Regions from separate parts of the Streptomyces sp. NPDC001222 genome, predicted to be linked through region 1. Evidence: predicted binding sites of a transcription regulator. Region 1 holds the regulator's gene; each other region holds the start of a gene.
What was found. The regulator HrcA, encoded in region 1, represses chaperone genes, less so after heat shock. The targets are predictions, from matches to a motif close to TTNGCACTCNGNNNNNCNGAGTGCNAA.
Positions count from the first base shown of each region.

Region 1 (5,507 bases):
GAAAGGTCCGCGGGTCAGGGCGGTGGGAGGGTGCTCACGAGCGGCCGGAACGGGGCCGGGAGCGGCAGCCGACAGCAGCCCCGGGAAGCACAACGGCGCCGGTTCGAGGGGACCGGCGCCGCTGTGGTGTCCACGGAGGGTCAGCGCCCGTTGAAGGCGTCCTTCAGGCGCGAGAACAGGCCCTGCTGTCCCGGCTGGAACTGGCCCTGCGGCCGCTCCTCGCCGCGCAGCTGCGCCAGCTCCCTCAGCAGGCGCTCCTGCTCGGGGTCCAGCTTCGACGGCGTCTGCACCTCGACATGCACGACCAGGTCGCCCCGGCCGCCGCCGCGCAGATGCGTGACGCCCCGGCCGTGCAGCGGGATCGACTGGCCGGACTGCGTGCCCGGGCGGATGTCGACCTCCTCCATGCCGTCCAGCGTCTCCAGCGGCACCTTGGTGCCGAGGGCCGCCGCCGTCATCGGGAGGGTGACCGTGCAGTGCAGGTCGTCGCCGCGGCGCTGGAACATCGGATGCGGCAGCTCGTGGATCTCGACGTACAGATCGCCGGCCGGACCGCCGCCGGGGCCGACCTCGCCCTCGCCGGCGAGCTGGATCCGGGTGCCGTTGTCGACGCCCGCGGGGATCTTGACGGTGAGCGTCCGGCGGGAGCGCACCCGTCCGTCGCCCGCGCACTCCGGGCACGGGTTCGGGACGATCGTGCCGAAGCCCTGGCACTGCGGGCAGGGCCGGGAGGTCATGACCTGGCCCAGGAAGGACCGCGTGACCTGGGAGACCTCGCCGCGGCCGCGGCACATGTCACAGGTCTGCGCGGAGGTGCCGGGCGCGGCGCCCTCGCCGTTGCAGGTGTTGCACACCACGGCCGTGTCGACCTGGATGTCCTTCGTGGTGCCGAAGGCCGCCTCGTCGAGCTCGATCTCCAGCCGGATCATGGCGTCCTGGCCCCGGCGGGTGCGCGAGCGCGGTCCGCGCTGCGACGCCGTGCCGAAGAACGCGTCCATGATGTCCGAGAAGTTCCCGAAGCCGCCCGCGCCGAAGCCGCCCGCGCCCGCGCCGCCCGCCTGGGACAGGGGGTCGCCACCGAGGTCGTAGACCTGCTTCTTCTGCGGGTCCGAGAGCACCTCGTACGCGGCGTTGATCTCCTTGAACCGCTCCTGCGTCTTGGGATCAGGGTTGACGTCCGGGTGCAGCTCGCGGGCGAGCCGGCGGAACGCCTTCTTGATCTCTTCCTGCGACGCATCGCGGCGCACGCCGAGTACGGCGTAGTAGTCCGTGGCCACTTACGACTCCGCCAGGATCTGTCCGACGTACCGTGCCACCGCTCGTACCGCTCCCATCGTTCCCGGGTAATCCATGCGGGTCGGTCCGACCACGCCGAGTTTCGCTACTGCCTCGCCGCCCGAACCGTAGCCCACGGAGACGACCGACGTGGAGTTGAGTCCCTCGTGAGCGTTCTCGTGACCGATACGCACCCGCATGGACGGATCCTTCGCCTCACCCAGTAGCTTGAGGAGCACGACCTGCTCCTCGAGCGCCTCCAGCACGGGGCGGATGGTGAGAGGGAAGTCATGCCCGAAGCGGGTGAGATTGGCGGTGCCGCCGATGATCAGCCGCTCCTCGGTCTCCTCCACGAGGGTCTCCAGAAGGGTGGAGAGCACCGTGGTGACCGTGCCCCGGTCCTCCGGTTCGAAGGCCTCGGGCAGGTCCTGCACGAGCTGCGGGACGTCCGCGAAACGGCGGCCGGCGACATGGCTGTTGAGCCGCGCCCGCAGATCCGCGAGTGACGTTTCTCCAAAGGGCGCGGGGCAGTCGATCATGCGCTGCTCGACCCGGCCGGTGTCGGTGATCAGCACGAGCATCACCCGCGCGGGCGCCATCGCCAGCAGTTCCACGTGCCGCACCGTCGAGCGGGTCAGCGACGGGTACTGCACGACGGCGACCTGCCGGGTGAGCTGCGCGAGCAGACGTACCGTACGCGCCACGACGTCGTCGAGGTCGACGGCGCCCTCCAGGAAGTTCTGGATCGCGCGGCGCTCGGGCGGGGTCATCGGCTTGACGGCCGCGAGCTTGTCGACGAAGAGGCGGTAGCCCTTGTCCGTGGGGATGCGTCCGGCGCTGGTGTGCGGCTGGGCGATATAGCCCTCGTCCTCCAGCGCGGCCATGTCGTTGCGGACGGTGGCCGGGGAGACGCCGAGGTTGTGCCGCTCGGTGAGCGCCTTGGAGCCCACCGGCTCCTCGGTGCCCACATAGTCCTGGACGATCGCGCGCAGCACTTCGAGCCTGCGTTCACTCAGCATGCGCACACCTCCAGCGATCCGTTCCCCTGCGCTTCCCTGGCACTCTGCGCGGGTGAGTGCCAGCATCCCCGGGCCAAGTGTACGGCCGTCGGGTACGCCCCCGGCAAGGGCGGGCGCCTGTGCCGCGCCGACGTGTACCGACCTGTCCCGCCCTGTCCTGTCCGGGCGCCTGCGGATAGCGTCACCCCATGACGGTGAGGTGGGAAGAGTCCGGGTGGGAGGCGCTCGGCGCCCGGGCAGGGCGTACACGGCTGCCGGGATGGGACTGCACGGCGGGACTGGTGGTCGGCGAGCGCGGAGCGCTCATGATCGACGCCGGGTCGAGTCTCCGTGAGGGCGCGCGGCTGCGCACCGAGACACGGCGGCTGCTCGCGCCGCTCGGCGGGGACCGGCGTGTGACACATCTCGCCCTGACGCACCCCCATTTCGATCATGTCCTCGGGTCGGCGGCGTTCGCGGGCGTGGAGGTGTTCGGGGCGGTGGGCACGGACGCGGTGTTCGACCGTGAGCGCGACGTGCTGGTCGCGGACGCGGTGCGGCACGGCCTGGACGCGGCTGAGGCGGCCGAGGCCGGGGACGTGCTGGTGCGCCCGCGCCATCAGGTGTCGGGTGAACGGACGCTGGACCTGGGCGGGGTGCAGGTGCTGCTGGCGCATCCGGGCCCGGCCCACACGGCGCACGACCTGGTGGTTCTGGTCCCCGGCGAGCGTGAGGTGGTGTTCTGCGGGGACCTGGTGGAGGAGTCCGGCGAGCCGCAGGCGGGCCCGGACGCGGTTCCCGCGCACTGGCCGGCGGCCCTGGACCGGCTGCTCGGACTGGGCGGCCCGGACGCGGTGTACGTGCCGGGGCACGGTGCCGTGGTGGACGCGGCGTTCGTCCGGGCGCAGCGCGACGAACTGGCGTCCCGCTTCGGCGTGTCGTGAGGGCTTCCCCATCCGTCACGGCGGGGCTTCTCCTATCGTCATCCGAATGCGCCAGTACTCGCCGGACCTGACCCCGCCGTGGAAGAAGCCCGAGCCCGTGCCGGAGATCCCGGCGGACCCCGGTCTCGTGGTCGAGGAGCCGCGCACCGGCTTCTGCGGCGCGGTGATCCGCTGCGAGGCGGGCACGGTGACCCTGGAGGACCGCTTCGGCAAGCACCGGGTGTTCCCGCTGGAGCCGCCGGGGTTCCTGCTGGAGGGCCGGGTGGTGACCCTGGTGCGCCCGTCGAGCGCGCCGGTGCGTCCCACGCGTACGGCGTCGGGCTCGTTGGCCGTCCGGGGAGCGCGCGCGAGGGTGGCCCGCGCCGGCCGTATCTATGTGGAGGGCCGCCACGACGCCGAGCTGGTCGAGAAGGTGTGGGGCGACGATCTGCGCATCGAGGGCGTGGTGGTGGAGTACCTCGAGGGCGTGGACGACCTGCCGTCGATCGTGTCGTCCTTCGCGCCGGGTCCGGACGCGCGGCTGGGCGTGCTCGTGGACCACTTGGTGCCGGGTACGAAGGAGTGGCGTATCGCCGAGTCGGTGACCAGCGAGCACGCGCTGGTCGTCGGCCATCCGTACATCGACATCTGGGAGGCGGTGAAGCCGGCGGCCGTGGGGATCGCGGGGTGGCCGCGGGTTCCGCACGGGCAGGACTGGAAAAAGGGCGTGTGCCGGGCGCTGGGGTGGCCGGAGAACACGGGTGCGGCCTGGCAGGGGATCCTGTCCCGGGTGCGGTCCTACAAGGACCTGGAGCCGGAGTTGCTGGGGCGGGTGGAGGAGCTGATCGACTTCGTCACGGATAGCGGTGGGGCCTGACTCCGGGAAACGTCCCGAATTCGCCGGTGTCCAGCTCGATTCCCAGGATCGCCAGCGGCAGGCCGGCGCCGAACTTCGTCACGTGCTGCGTTTGGTAGTCGGCTCTCTCGCCCTCGCCATCGGGGTTCGTGAGCAGGACACACTGCGCCATGACCGGGTCGACGACGAGATGAGCGGGCACCTTGCCTGCGGCGTAGATCGACCTCTTGACCTCGTGATCCCGTGCGACGCTGGTTTCGGCGACGACCTCGACGACCATCGTGATCAGTGGCGACGGCAGCAGGCGCCCGGAGCGGGGCATGAGGTCACGCTCCAGGACCAGGTCCGGTACGGGCTCACTGGCTTCGTCGAGGACATCGACATCCTGGGTCTGGAGGCGAGCCCACCGGTTGCGCGGAATCTGGTCCGACACGTCTTCCACAATCATGTTGTGCACCAGGTCGGGACTGGCCATCATCACGATTTCCCCCCGGAGAAGCTCTCGACCCTGACGCCCTCGGGAGGCTCAAGCTCCTCGAAGTACCTGGTCATCCCACGCTCGTCCACCGCGGTCATCTCCGTGGCCCTCCACATCCGCCGCGTCCTGTCGGCGGCAGCCCACGAATCAGGTCAGGGACCGAAGCGGCGTTCCGCACCGACTCACCCGCGGGAGTGATCAGTCCACGAGGTCCCGCACCACCGCGTCCGCCAGCAGCCGTCCCCTCAGGGTGAGGACCGCCCGGCCCTCGTCGTACGGGCCCTTCTCCAGGAGTCCGTCCGTCAGGGCCCGGCGTGCGGCCGCGCGCCCCTCCTGCCGGAGCAGCGACAGCGGGACGCCCTCCCTCAGGCGCAGTTCCAGCAGGATGCGCTCCACCCGGCGGTCCTCCTCCGACAGGAGTTCCCGTCCGGCCCCCGGGGAGCGGCCCTCGGCGAGCGCCGCCGCGTACGCCCCCGGGTGCTTCACGTTCCACCAGCGCACGCCGCCCACATGGCTGTGCGCGCCGGGGCCCGCGCCCCACCAGTCGGCGCCGCGCCAGTACAGCTCGTTGTGCAGACAGCGGCCGGACTCCGAGGTGGCCCAGTTGGAGACCTCGTACCAGTCGTAGCCCGCCGAGCCGAGCACCTCGTCCGCGATCAGATAGCGGTCCGCGTGCACGTCGTCGTCCGTCATCGGTATCTCGCCCCGCCGGATGCGGCGGGCGAGCTGGGTGCCCTCCTCGACGATCAGCGCGTACGCCGAGACGTGGTCGGGGCGCGCGCCCAGCGCCGCGTCCAGGGAGGCCCGCCAGTCGTCGTCGCTCTCGCCCGGGGTGCCGTAGATCAGGTCGAGGTTGACGTGCTCGAAGCCCGCCGCCCGCGCCTCGGCCACACAGGCCTCGGGGCGGCCCGGGGTGTGGGTGCGGTCCAGGATCTTCAGTACGTGGGGGCGGGCGCTCTGCATGCCGAAGGAGATGC
Region 1 covers NZ_JBIAXT010000015.1:164,863-170,369, reverse strand. The annotation lists gene dnaJ (molecular chaperone DnaJ) at 141-1,277, opposite strand; gene hrcA (heat-inducible transcriptional repressor HrcA) at 1,278-2,294, opposite strand; gene ACFY2Z_RS21680 (MBL fold metallo-hydrolase) at 2,483-3,217, shown strand; gene ACFY2Z_RS21675 (DUF3097 domain-containing protein) at 3,264-4,073, shown strand; partial or broken gene ACFY2Z_RS21670 (Uma2 family endonuclease) at 4,051-4,646, opposite strand; gene hemW (radical SAM family heme chaperone HemW) at 4,729-5,507, opposite strand, start outside.

Region 2 (5,507 bases), on a different contig from region 1:
CATGCCGAAACCGAGCGCCACCGAGGCGAGGTTGGTGACCAGCACCTGCCGACGGGCGGTGGTGCGCAGGTCCACCAGCGGCTCCGCCACGCGCAGTTCGAAGACGCCCCACACCAGCAGGATCACGACGGCGGCCGCGAACAGGCCGAGGGTGGTGCCACTGCCCCAGCCCCAGTCGGCGCCCTTGGAGATCGCCAGCAGAAGGCACATCAGACCTGCCGCCATGCCGAGCGCGCCGAGCGCGTCGAACCGGCCGCCGCTGCGCACGGCCGACTCCGGGACGAGGGCCACGACGAGCACGGCTGCGACCGCGCCGAGCACGGCGGAGGTCCAGAACAGCATGTGCCAGTCGAAGTTCTCGGCGATGACCGCGGCGGCGGGCAGACCGAGGGCGCCGCCGACACCGAGCGAGGCGCTCATCATCGCGGTCGCCGAACCCAGCCGCTCGGCGGGCAGTTCGTCGCGCATGATGCTGATGCCGAGCGGGATGACGCCGGAGGCGAGGCCCTGGAGGGCACGTCCCACGATCACCGGCGTCAGGGCGTCGCTGAGGGCGACGGTGACCGAGCCGACGACCAGCATCGCGAGCCCGGTCAGCAGCATGCGGCGCTTGCCGTACATGTCTCCGAGGCGGCCCATCACCGGTGTGGCGACGGCGGCGGCGAGCAGGGTCGCGGTGACGGCCCAGGCGGTGTCCGAGGAGGAGGCGCCCAGGAGCTTCGGCAGCTCGGGGACGATCGGGATCACCAGGGTCTGCATCAGCGAGACCACGATGCCGCCGAAGGCGAGCACCACGACCAGGACGTTCGATCTCGGCGCCGCGGACGGCCCGGCCTCGGCGGGCCGGGCGGGTGCGTCGGACATGAAGGGTGCCTCCGTCGGAGTGCAAGCGTGATTGACTCAGGCAACCTTAAGCCGATTGATTGACTTAAGCAAGGGAAATCCTCTGCAAGAGCCCCCTCCCGGCACCCCTCCGGCGGCGGGCCGCTGCGGCCGGTACCGCGCCCGACGGGAGCGGTACCGGCCGGGCGCGGATCAGTACAGGGTCTGCACCGCCGCCGCGTCGTACGACTCCAGCTCGTCGAACCGGCCCGCCAGGACCTTCGCCGCCCACTCGGGGTCCTGGAGCAGGGCGCGACCCACGGCGACCATGTCGAACTCCTCCGCCTCCAGGCGGTCCAGGAGGTTGTCGATGGCCTTGACCGGGGCGCCGTCGCCCTGGAAGGCGTTGATGAAGTCGCCGTCCAGACCCACCGAGCCGACGGTGATGACCTGCTTGCCCGTGAGCTTCTTGGTCCAGCCCGCCAGGTTGAGGTCCGAACCGTCGAACTCCGGCAGCCAGTAGCGGCGGGTGGAGGCGTGGAAGACGTCGACACCGGCCGCGGCCAGCGGGGTCAGGATCGCCTCCAGCTCCTCGGGGGTCTCCGCGAGCCGGGCGTCGTAGGCGTCCTGCTTCCACTGCGAGTAGCGGAAGATGACGGGGAACTCCGGCGAGACCGCCTCCCGTACTGCGGCCACGATCTCCGCACCGAACTTCGTACGGGCCACCGGGTCACCGCCGTAGGCGTCGGTACGGCGGTTGGTGCCCTCCCACAGGAACTGGTCGACGAGGTAGCCGTGGGCGCCGTGGATCTCCACACCGTCGAAGCCGATGCGCTCGGCGTCGGCCGCGGCCTGGGCGAACGCGCCGATCACGGCGTCCAGGTCGGTCCGGTCCATGGCCTTGCCGGTGGCCTCGGTGGCGCCGATGCGCAGACCCGAGGGACCGACGGCGGGGGCGTCGGCGAACGGCGGCCGGCCCTCCTCGCGGACCATGCCGACGTGCCACAGCTGCGGGACGATCGTGCCGCCCGCCGCGTGCACCGCCTCGGCGACCTTCGCCCAGCCCGCCAGCTGCTCCTCGCCGTGGAAGCGCGGCACCCGGCTGCTCTGACCCGCCGACGCGTGGCCCACGTAGGTGCCCTCGGTGACGATCAGACCGACACCGGCGGCCGCGCGGCGGGCGTAGTACGCCGACACGTCCTCGCCGGGGACGCCGTCCGTGGAGAACATGCGGGTCATCGGGGCCATCGCGATCCGGTTCGGGACCGTGAGGCCGTTGAGGGTGATCGGCCGGGACAGGATCTGGGCCGCGCGGGAGGCGGGAGACGGGGCGACGGTCACGTGGGCTCCTCGAGGGTGACGTTGCTAACCGGTTGGTATGTGCACGCGCATTGTTGCATCCCATAAAACAACCGCTGATGTGCTACCCCGTATTCCGCTTCCTGGGCGCACCGCGGCGTGACCCCGGACACGCCCGAGGGCGGCACCCCCTGTCGAACAGGGAGTGCCGCCCTCGGTCAGGACGGAGATCGACCAGGTCGATCAGAAGTCCATGTCACCGCCCGGCATGCCGCCACCGGCGGGCGCGGCGGCCTTCTCCGGCTTGTCGGCGATGACGGCCTCGGTGGTGAGGAACAGCGCGGCGATGGAGGCGGCGTTCTGCAGCGCGGAACGGGTCACCTTCGCCGGGTCGATGATGCCTTCCTTGACCAGGTCGACGTACTCACCGGTCGCGGCGTTCAGGCCGTGACCCGGGGTCAGGTTGCGCACCTTCTCCACCACGACGCCGCCCTCGAGGCCGGCGTTGACGGCGATCTGCTTCAGCGGGGCCTCGAGCGCCAGCTTGACGGCGGCGGCACCGGTGGCCTCGTCGCCCTCGAGCTCCAGCTTCTCGAAGACCTGGGAGGCCTGGAGCAGGGCCACGCCACCACCGGCGACGATGCCCTCCTCGACGGCCGCCTTCGCGTTGCGAACGGCGTCCTCGATGCGGTGCTTGCGCTCCTTGAGCTCGACCTCGGTGGCGGCACCGGCCTTGATGACGGCCACGCCGCCGGCCAGCTTCGCCAGGCGCTCCTGCAGCTTCTCGCGGTCGTAGTCGGAGTCGCTGTTCTCGATCTCCGCGCGGATCTGGTTCACGCGGCCCTGCACCTGCTCCGGGGAGCCGGCGCCGTCGACGATCGTGGTCTCGTCCTTGGTGATGACGACCTTGCGGGCGCGGCCCAGGAGGTCCAGGGTCGCGTTCTCCAGCTTGAGGCCGACCTCCTCGGAGATGACCTCGCCGCCCGTGAGGATGGCGATGTCACCGAGCATGGCCTTGCGGCGGTCGCCGAAGCCCGGGGCCTTGACGGCGACGGACTTGAAGGTGCCGCGGATCTTGTTGACGACCAGGGTCGACAGGGCCTCGCCCTCGACGTCCTCGGCGATGATCAGCAGCGGCTTGCCCGACTGCATGACCTTCTCCAGCAGCGGGAGCAGGTCCTTGACCGAGGAGATCTTGGAGTTGGCGATCAGGATGTACGGGTCGTCGAGGACGGCCTCCATACGCTCCATGTCGGTGGCGAAGTACGCCGAGATGTAGCCCTTGTCGAAGCGCATACCCTCGGTGAGCTCGAGCTCCAGACCGAAGGTCTGCGACTCCTCGACGGTGATGACGCCTTCCTTGCCGACCTTGTCCATGGCCTCGGCGATGAGCTCGCCGATCTGGGTGTCGGCGGCGGAGATGGAGGCCGTGGAGGCGATCTGCTCCTTGGTCTCGACGTCCTTCGCCTGCTCCAGCAGGGCGGCGGAGACGGCCTCGACGGCCTTCTCGATACCGCGCTTCAGAGCCATGGGGTTGGCACCGGCGGCCACGTTGCGCAGGCCCTCGCGGACCAGCGCCTGGGCGAGCACGGTCGCGGTGGTCGTACCGTCACCGGCGACGTCGTCCGTCTTCTTGGCGACTTCCTTGACCAGCTCGGCGCCGATCTTCTCGTACGGGTCCTCGAGCTCGATCTCCTTGGCGATGGACACACCATCGTTGGTGATCGTGGGGGCGCCCCACTTCTTCTCGAGGACGACGTTGCGGCCCTTGGGGCCGAGCGTCACCTTCACGGCGTCCGCGAGCTGGTTCATGCCGCGCTCGAGGCCGCGCCGCGCCTCCTCGTCGAACGCGATGATCTTGGCCATGTGAAGTGGTCCCTCCAGGACTGGGGGTGATTACTTCGGACCGCGCCCGCGCCCGCGACGGACGGCCTCGGCCGGTGGTTCCTTGCCCCACCCGGTCCGCGGCCTCACCGACTCGGTCCTTCTTTGTCACTCTCACCTTCAGAGTGCTAACGCCAATGATTAGCACTCGCCCCCTCCGAGTGCAAGACGCGCCCGCGAAGCGGGCTCGATGAGGGGTGGTGGCCGGGTGACGGGAGGGCGCAAGACGCGCCCGCGAAGCGGGCTCGATGAGGGGTGGTGGCCGGGTGACGGGAGGGCGCAAGACGCGCCCGCGAAGCGGGCTCGTCGGAGGGCGCGCGGAGGACCTCGCCGCGCGCCCCCGCCACGCCCGAACCCATCGGATTCCGGACAGACCGAGGGGCTCGCACCCCGTACGGGATGCGAGCCCCTCGACACGTCGAACAGTTCAGTCGTCGGCGCGCAACTCAGCCGGCCAGACGGACCATGTCCGCCTGCGGCCCCTTCTGACCCTGCGAGATCTCGAACTCGACCCGCTGACCCTCTTCCAGGGTGCGGTAACCGTCCATCTGGATCGCGCTGTAGTGGACGAATACATCCGCACCACCGTCGACCGCGATGAAGCCGTACCCCTTCTCCGCGTTGAACCACTTGACGGTGCCCTGAGCCATGCCTAACTCCCCTATTACTGGCCCTTGCACAGATCCACACTTCGCGGATCCGGGTCAGACCTCACCCCCCAACGGTTGGGGGCGTGCGCCGGAACGCGTCGACCGCGGCTGAATGTATCTGTCCAACTGCCGTGTGCAACAGGTCAATCGGACGAGAATTCCGGGCACGACCGGTCGGGAATGTACCGAGAATTCACCCGAATTCAGGGCAAGTCGGGCCCGACAAAAGGAATGGATGGCGCAAAACCCCTGCCCACTTTGGCTGCTTCTTGTCGGACGGGCGGCAGGGACACCGGTTGCCCGACCGGAAAACGGGGAGCGAGTTCCCCAACTGTACCGTGCTCAACCATGCAGAATTGCCCCCTCCGCTTCTCTCGCGGAGAGGGCAATTCAGTGAACTCTCGGTGCTCGACCTTACCGAGGGTAATGGCCGCGCGGGGACGAACGGCCGTCAGCCGCCCGCGACAGCCGGGATGATGGAGACGCCGACGCCGTCCGGGGTGGCCGTCTGAAGGCCCTGCTCGAAGCGGACGTCGTCGTCGTTGACGTACACGTTGACGAAGCGGCGCAGCTTGCCCTGGTCGTCGAGGACGCGGGCGGCGATGCCGGTGTGGTTCTTCTCCAGGTCGGCGATGACCTCGGCGAGGGTCGCGCCCTCGGCGGCGACCTCGGCCCGGCCTCCGGTGTAGGTGCGCAGGATGGTGGGGATGCGAACGGTCACGCTCATGCGAGGCCAGCCTCTCGGAAGGAGTCCAGGTTCGGACGGATCGTCGCGGTGAGGCCCGTGCCCGCCACCGCGTCCAGGGTCTTGAGACCGTCGCCGGTGTTGAGGACGACGGTCGTCTTCGTCGG
Region 2 covers NZ_JBIAXT010000005.1:268,124-273,630, forward strand. The annotation lists gene ACFY2Z_RS10355 (MFS transporter) at 1-864, opposite strand, end outside; gene ACFY2Z_RS10360 (NADH:flavin oxidoreductase) at 1,036-2,163, opposite strand; gene groL (chaperonin GroEL) at 2,365-3,987, opposite strand; gene ACFY2Z_RS10370 (cold-shock protein) at 4,452-4,655, opposite strand; gene ACFY2Z_RS10375 (MoaD/ThiS family protein) at 5,107-5,382, opposite strand; gene thrC (threonine synthase) at 5,379-5,507, opposite strand, start outside.
Region 2: a site for HrcA is predicted at 4,111-4,137, ahead of groL (chaperonin GroEL). Genes of this name have one in related genera too.

Region 3 (5,507 bases), on a different contig from region 1:
GGTCAGGAACACGGTCACCGCGTGGGGGCCGTGCGGCTTGGGCAGGACCTTGCGGCGCAGTTCCTCCGGCTCCACCGCCGAGCCGCGCTTCTTCACGGTCAGCACCCCGACCTCCCGCTCCCGCAACAGGGCCTTCAGCTTCTTCACGTTGAAGGGGAGGTGGTCGGTGATCTCGTAGGCGGTGGCGTAGGGGGAGTCGTGCCGCGCGTCCGCGGTCACGTACGCGATCGTCTCGTCGATCAGACCGCCGTCCAGTTCCTCGGCCGCCTCCGCCACCAGATGGGCGCGGATCACGGCGCCGTCGGGCTCGTAGAGGTAGCGCCCGAGCGGGCGCACCGCCGGATCGGGCAGGCCGCGGCCGCGCAGCTCACGGGGGCCGGGCAGCAGGGTGGCGCGGACGAGACCGGGTTCGGTGCCGAACCACAGCACCGCCTCCTTCACGTCCCCGCCGTCCGAGATCCACTCGGCCTCGGCCTCCGCGGGCACCGCCTCGTGCGGGATGCCGGGCGCGACCTTCAGCGCGGCGCGCGGCGCCTTCAGGGCCGTGGTCACGGCCCAGGACAGCGGGGGTGAGTACGCCTCCGGGTCGAAGATGCGGCCGCGCCCGCCGCGCCGGGCCGGATCCACGAAGACGGCGTCGTACGACGCGACGTCCACCCGCGTGACATCGGCCTCGCGCACCTCGATCAGCGCGGACAGACCGAGCGCCTCGGCGTTCGCCCGCGCCACCGCCGCGGTCAGCGGGTCGCGGTCCACGGCCAGCACCCGGACGCCGGCCCGGGCGAGCGCGATCGCGTCGCCGCCGATGCCGCAGCACAGGTCGGCGACGGAGGTCACGCCCATCGCCCGCAGCCGCTGCGCCCGATGGGCGGCGACCGTCGTCCTGGTCGACTGCTCGACGCCGTTCGGGGTGAAGAACATCCGCTGCGCGTCCTCGGCCCCGAACTTCGCCGCCGCCCGCTCGCGCAGCCGCGCCTGGGTGAGGGCCGCCGAGACGAGTTCGGCGGGGTGCTCGCGGCGCAGCCGGGTGGCGACGGCCAGCTCCTCGGCCGGGGCGGTGCCGCGCACCTCGTCGAGGAGGGCGCGGCCCTCGGGGCCGAGGAGGGAGTCGAGGGAGAGGTCGTTCACGGGGCCATTGTCGGCCAGTCGGTGGATGGCGTGCGTCCGGCCGCGGTGTCGGACCGCCGTGGCCCGCGGCGGCTGCGAGGATCCGACACCATGCGGCTCGTACGACAAAATGAACAAAAGCGTGCGAACGGTGACATGAGACGGTTCCTGAAGAAGGCCACGGGCGAGGGGTGCGTGGCGGCACGCCCGGAGGGACACCTGTGAGGGGGTGGCGCCCGGTGCGGGCGATGCTCGCCGGAGTGCTCGCCGCCGCGCTGCTGTCCGGCTGTGCCCAGTCCGTCGACCCGATCGAGCGGCTGGGCATGAAGGCGGCCCAGCGGGTCCATCCCATGCACACCCACCACGGCCGGGCCTACCGGCGCTGGGGCCTGCCCGCGCCGCTCGCGCCCGCGCCCCGGCCCGTCCGTCCCACGGGCGGGGCGGACGAGCGCCTGCCGCCGGTGCTCGACCGCGTCCCCACCCATGACAAGGTCGTCTTCCTGACCTACGACGAGGGCGTCGCGAACGACCCCCGGTTCATCGACATGATCCGCGAACTGCGACTGCCGGTCAGCGTGTTCCTCACCGACAGCAGCATGAGGCCGGGTTACGCGCGCGTCTCGCGGCTGCGGGCCGCCGGCGCGGTCATCCAGAACCAGGCCCTGCACGACGTCGTGCTGCGCGGCCGCCCGTACGACGAGCAGCGCGCGGAGATCTGCGGCCAGCGCGACCGGCTCAAGGCGCGGCTGGGCGTGCCGACCCGGCTGCTGCGGCCGCCGCAGGGCAGATACGACCGCACGACGCTGGAGGCCGCGGCGGACTGCGGCATCAAGGCCCTGATCCTGTGGCGCCCCGTTCCGGGCCTGGGGGCCGGTCGCCGTGGCCGGGGGGTGACTCCCCACTCGGGGGACGTCCTCCTCGCCCATGAGGCGGGCCGCCCCCTCGCCTCGCTGACCGTCGAGACGGCCCGGCTTCTGCGCCGTATCCAGGCAAGGGGGTTCACGGTGGGGCGCCTGGAGGACTACCTCTAGGCCGGGGCCCGGACACCCCGGTCACGCGCCGCGCCGCCGGCAATTGGCACTCCGCTTGACCGAGTGCTAATCGCGGTCATAGTCTCGGCCCTGGCACTCCCCACTGGAGAGTGCCAAGACGCGACGGGCAGGTCCGGCACCCGCGACGACGGATCCACCTGGTCGCCACCTCAGACAGTTAACCCCGTGAGATCTCCGAAGGGGGAGGTCGGATCGTGACGACCACCAGCTCCAAGGTTGCCATCAAGCCGCTCGAGGACCGCATCGTGGTCCAGCCGCTGGACGCCGAGCAGACCACGGCCTCTGGCCTGGTCATCCCGGACACCGCGAAGGAGAAGCCCCAGGAGGGCGTCGTCCTCGCCGTGGGCCCGGGCCGCATCGAGGACGGCAAGCGCGTCGAGCTCGACGTCAAGGTCGGCGACGTGGTGCTCTACAGCAAGTACGGCGGCACCGAGGTGAAGTACAACAACGAGGAGTACCTCGTTCTCTCGGCTCGCGACGTGCTCGCGATCATCGAGAAGTAATTCACCGAAGCAGACTGCTTTGAGCTGCGCCCCTGGCCCCGCGACCGTTGATCAGCCGGGTGTCGGGGGCGCTGTTCGTTTTTCACCGCGATGGCGGCTGCTCCCCGGGAGCGGCCGGGGATCGCAACGAGAGGACTGAAACGCTCCATGGCGAAGATCCTGAAGTTCGACGAGGACGCCCGTCGCGCCCTCGAGCGCGGCGTCAACAAGCTTGCCGACACGGTCAAGGTGACGATCGGCCCCAAGGGCCGCAACGTCGTCATCGACAAGAAGTTCGGCGCTCCGACCATCACCAACGACGGTGTCACCATCGCCCGTGAGGTCGAGGTCGAGGACCCGTACGAGAACCTCGGTGCCCAGCTGGTGAAGGAGGTGGCGACCAAGACCAACGACATCGCGGGTGACGGCACCACCACCGCCACCGTGCTCGCCCAGGCGCTGGTGCGCGAGGGCCTGAAGAACGTCGCCGCGGGTGCTTCCCCGGCCGCCCTGAAGAAGGGCATCGACGCCGCCGTCGCCGCGGTCTCCGAGGACCTGCTGGCCACCGCGCGTCCGATCGACGAGAAGTCCGACATCGCCGCCGTCGCCGCGCTGTCCGCCCAGGACCAGCAGGTCGGCGAGCTCATCGCCGAGGCGATGGACAAGGTCGGCAAGGACGGTGTCATCACCGTCGAGGAGTCCAACACCTTCGGTCTGGAGCTGGACTTCACCGAGGGCATGGCCTTCGACAAGGGCTACCTGTCGCCGTACTTCGTGACGGACCAGGAGCGCATGGAGGCCGTCCTCGACGACCCCTACATCCTCATCACGCAGGGCAAGATCGCCGCCATCGCGGACCTGCTGCCGCTGCTGGAGAAGATCATCCAGGCCGGCTCCTCCAAGCCGCTGCTGATCATCGCCGAGGACGTCGAGGGCGAGGCCCTGTCCACCCTCGTCGTGAACAAGATCCGCGGCACCTTCAACGCCGTCGCCGTGAAGGCCCCCGGCTTCGGCGACCGCCGCAAGGCGATGCTCCAGGACATGGCGGTCCTCACCGGCGCCACGGTCGTCTCCGAGGAGGTCGGCCTCAAGCTCGACCAGGTCGGCCTGGACGTGCTGGGCTCCGCCCGCCGCGTGACGGTCACCAAGGACGACACGACCATCGTCGACGGCGGCGGCAAGTCCGAGGACGTCGCGGCCCGCGTCGCCCAGATCAAGGCCGAGATCGAGACCACGGACTCCGACTGGGACCGCGAGAAGCTCCAGGAGCGCCTCGCGAAGCTGGCCGGCGGCGTGTGCGTGATCAAGGTCGGCGCCGCCACCGAGGTGGAGCTGAAGGAGAAGAAGCACCGTCTGGAGGACGCCATCTCCGCGACCCGCGCCGCGGTCGAGGAGGGCATCGTCTCCGGTGGTGGCTCCGCGCTGGTGCACGCCGCCAAGGCGCTCGAGGGCGGCCTCGGCAAGCAGGGCGACGAGGCCACCGGTGTGGCCATCGTCCGCCGCGCGGTCGTCGAGCCGCTGCGCTGGATCGCCGAGAACGCGGGCCTGGAGGGCTACGTCATCGCCTCCAAGGTCGCCGAGCTGGAGAAGGGCCAGGGCTACAACGCCGCCACCGGTGAGTACGGCGACCTGATCAAGGCCGGCGTCATCGACCCGGTCAAGGTCACCCGCTCCGCTCTGGAGAACGCCGCCTCCATCGCCTCCCTGCTGCTCACGACCGAGACCCTGGTCGTCGAGAAGAAGGAAGAGGAGGAGCCGGCCGCCGCGGGTCACGGCCACGGTCACGGCCACGCCCACTGACGGCTGATCCTTCCGAGCCGACCGAGGCCCGGCCCCCCTGAGAACGGGGCGCCGGGCCTCGGCGCGTTCCGAACGCCGGTGACAGCCCGGGGGCGAGGCCGCAGTCCTCAGTCCTCAGTCCTCCAGCGCGTCGAGCGCGCCGAGCTGGTCCATCAGCCCCAGTTGGTCGTACTGCCACCAGATGTCGGCGATCTTCGCGTCGGCCCCGAACCGGAACAGGGTCATCCCGGTCATGGTGACCCGCCGTCCGGTGGGGGTGATCCCGAGGAACTCGCCCTTGTGCGTGGCGTTCCAGGTCCACCGTGCGCAGACCCGCTCGCCCTGCGCGATCAGGTCCTCGGTGGTGAAGGCGAAGTCGAAGGCGTCCCGCCACATCCGGCACTCGCGCCGGATCGCGTCCAGTCCGATGGTGTCCTGCCGGTTGACGGGGTCGTGACTGTGGCAGTCCTCCGTGATCAGGTCGTTGAGCGGCGGCAGTTCGTCCGCGGTCGAGAGCGTGCCGAAGAAGCGCCGCACGGCGTCGATCCACAACTGCTCGTCGCGCACCACGTCGAGATCCATGAAGACGGGCATCTCGTCGCACAGGGCGACCATCTCCTGGAAGATCCTGCCGGTCTCGGGCAGGTTCGAGTTCCGCATCGCCTCCTCGTACGAGGGGAACTCCACGAGTTCGACGAAGTGCGACCCGTCGGACCGGTCCCTGCCGACCAGGTCGTGCGTGGCCGTCCGTTTCCCCCGGGTCTGCTCGACCCACGTGTCGATCAACCGGTTCAGCTCCTCGAACCGGTCCGTCCTGCACTCGATGAGCTGTACGAAGGTCATGACGTCGCCTCCGGCGCGCTGCGTCCGGTCCGGTCAAGGCCATTTTCGCACCGGAGCGGCGAGGCCACCTCCGCCCGTCACATCCGCACGGAGCCTGCGCCCGTCACATCCGCACCGAGCCCCCGCCCGTCACTGCGGCCCGTACTTGCGTCCCGTCCGGGAGCTGATTCCGCCGAGGAGCGCGCGCGGCGTCACCTTCGCCAGACCCATCAGCGCCTTGTACCGCGGGTCCGGGATCGACAGC
Region 3 covers NZ_JBIAXT010000003.1:16,466-21,972, forward strand. The annotation lists gene ACFY2Z_RS05840 (methyltransferase domain-containing protein) at 1-1,128, opposite strand, end outside; gene ACFY2Z_RS05845 (polysaccharide deacetylase family protein) at 1,329-2,138, shown strand; gene groES (co-chaperone GroES) at 2,354-2,662, shown strand; gene groL (chaperonin GroEL) at 2,810-4,441, shown strand; gene ACFY2Z_RS05860 (ester cyclase) at 4,556-5,263, opposite strand; gene ACFY2Z_RS05865 (SDR family NAD(P)-dependent oxidoreductase) at 5,393-5,507, opposite strand, start outside.
Region 3: a site for HrcA is predicted at 2,182-2,208, ahead of groES (co-chaperone GroES). Genes of this name have one in related genera too.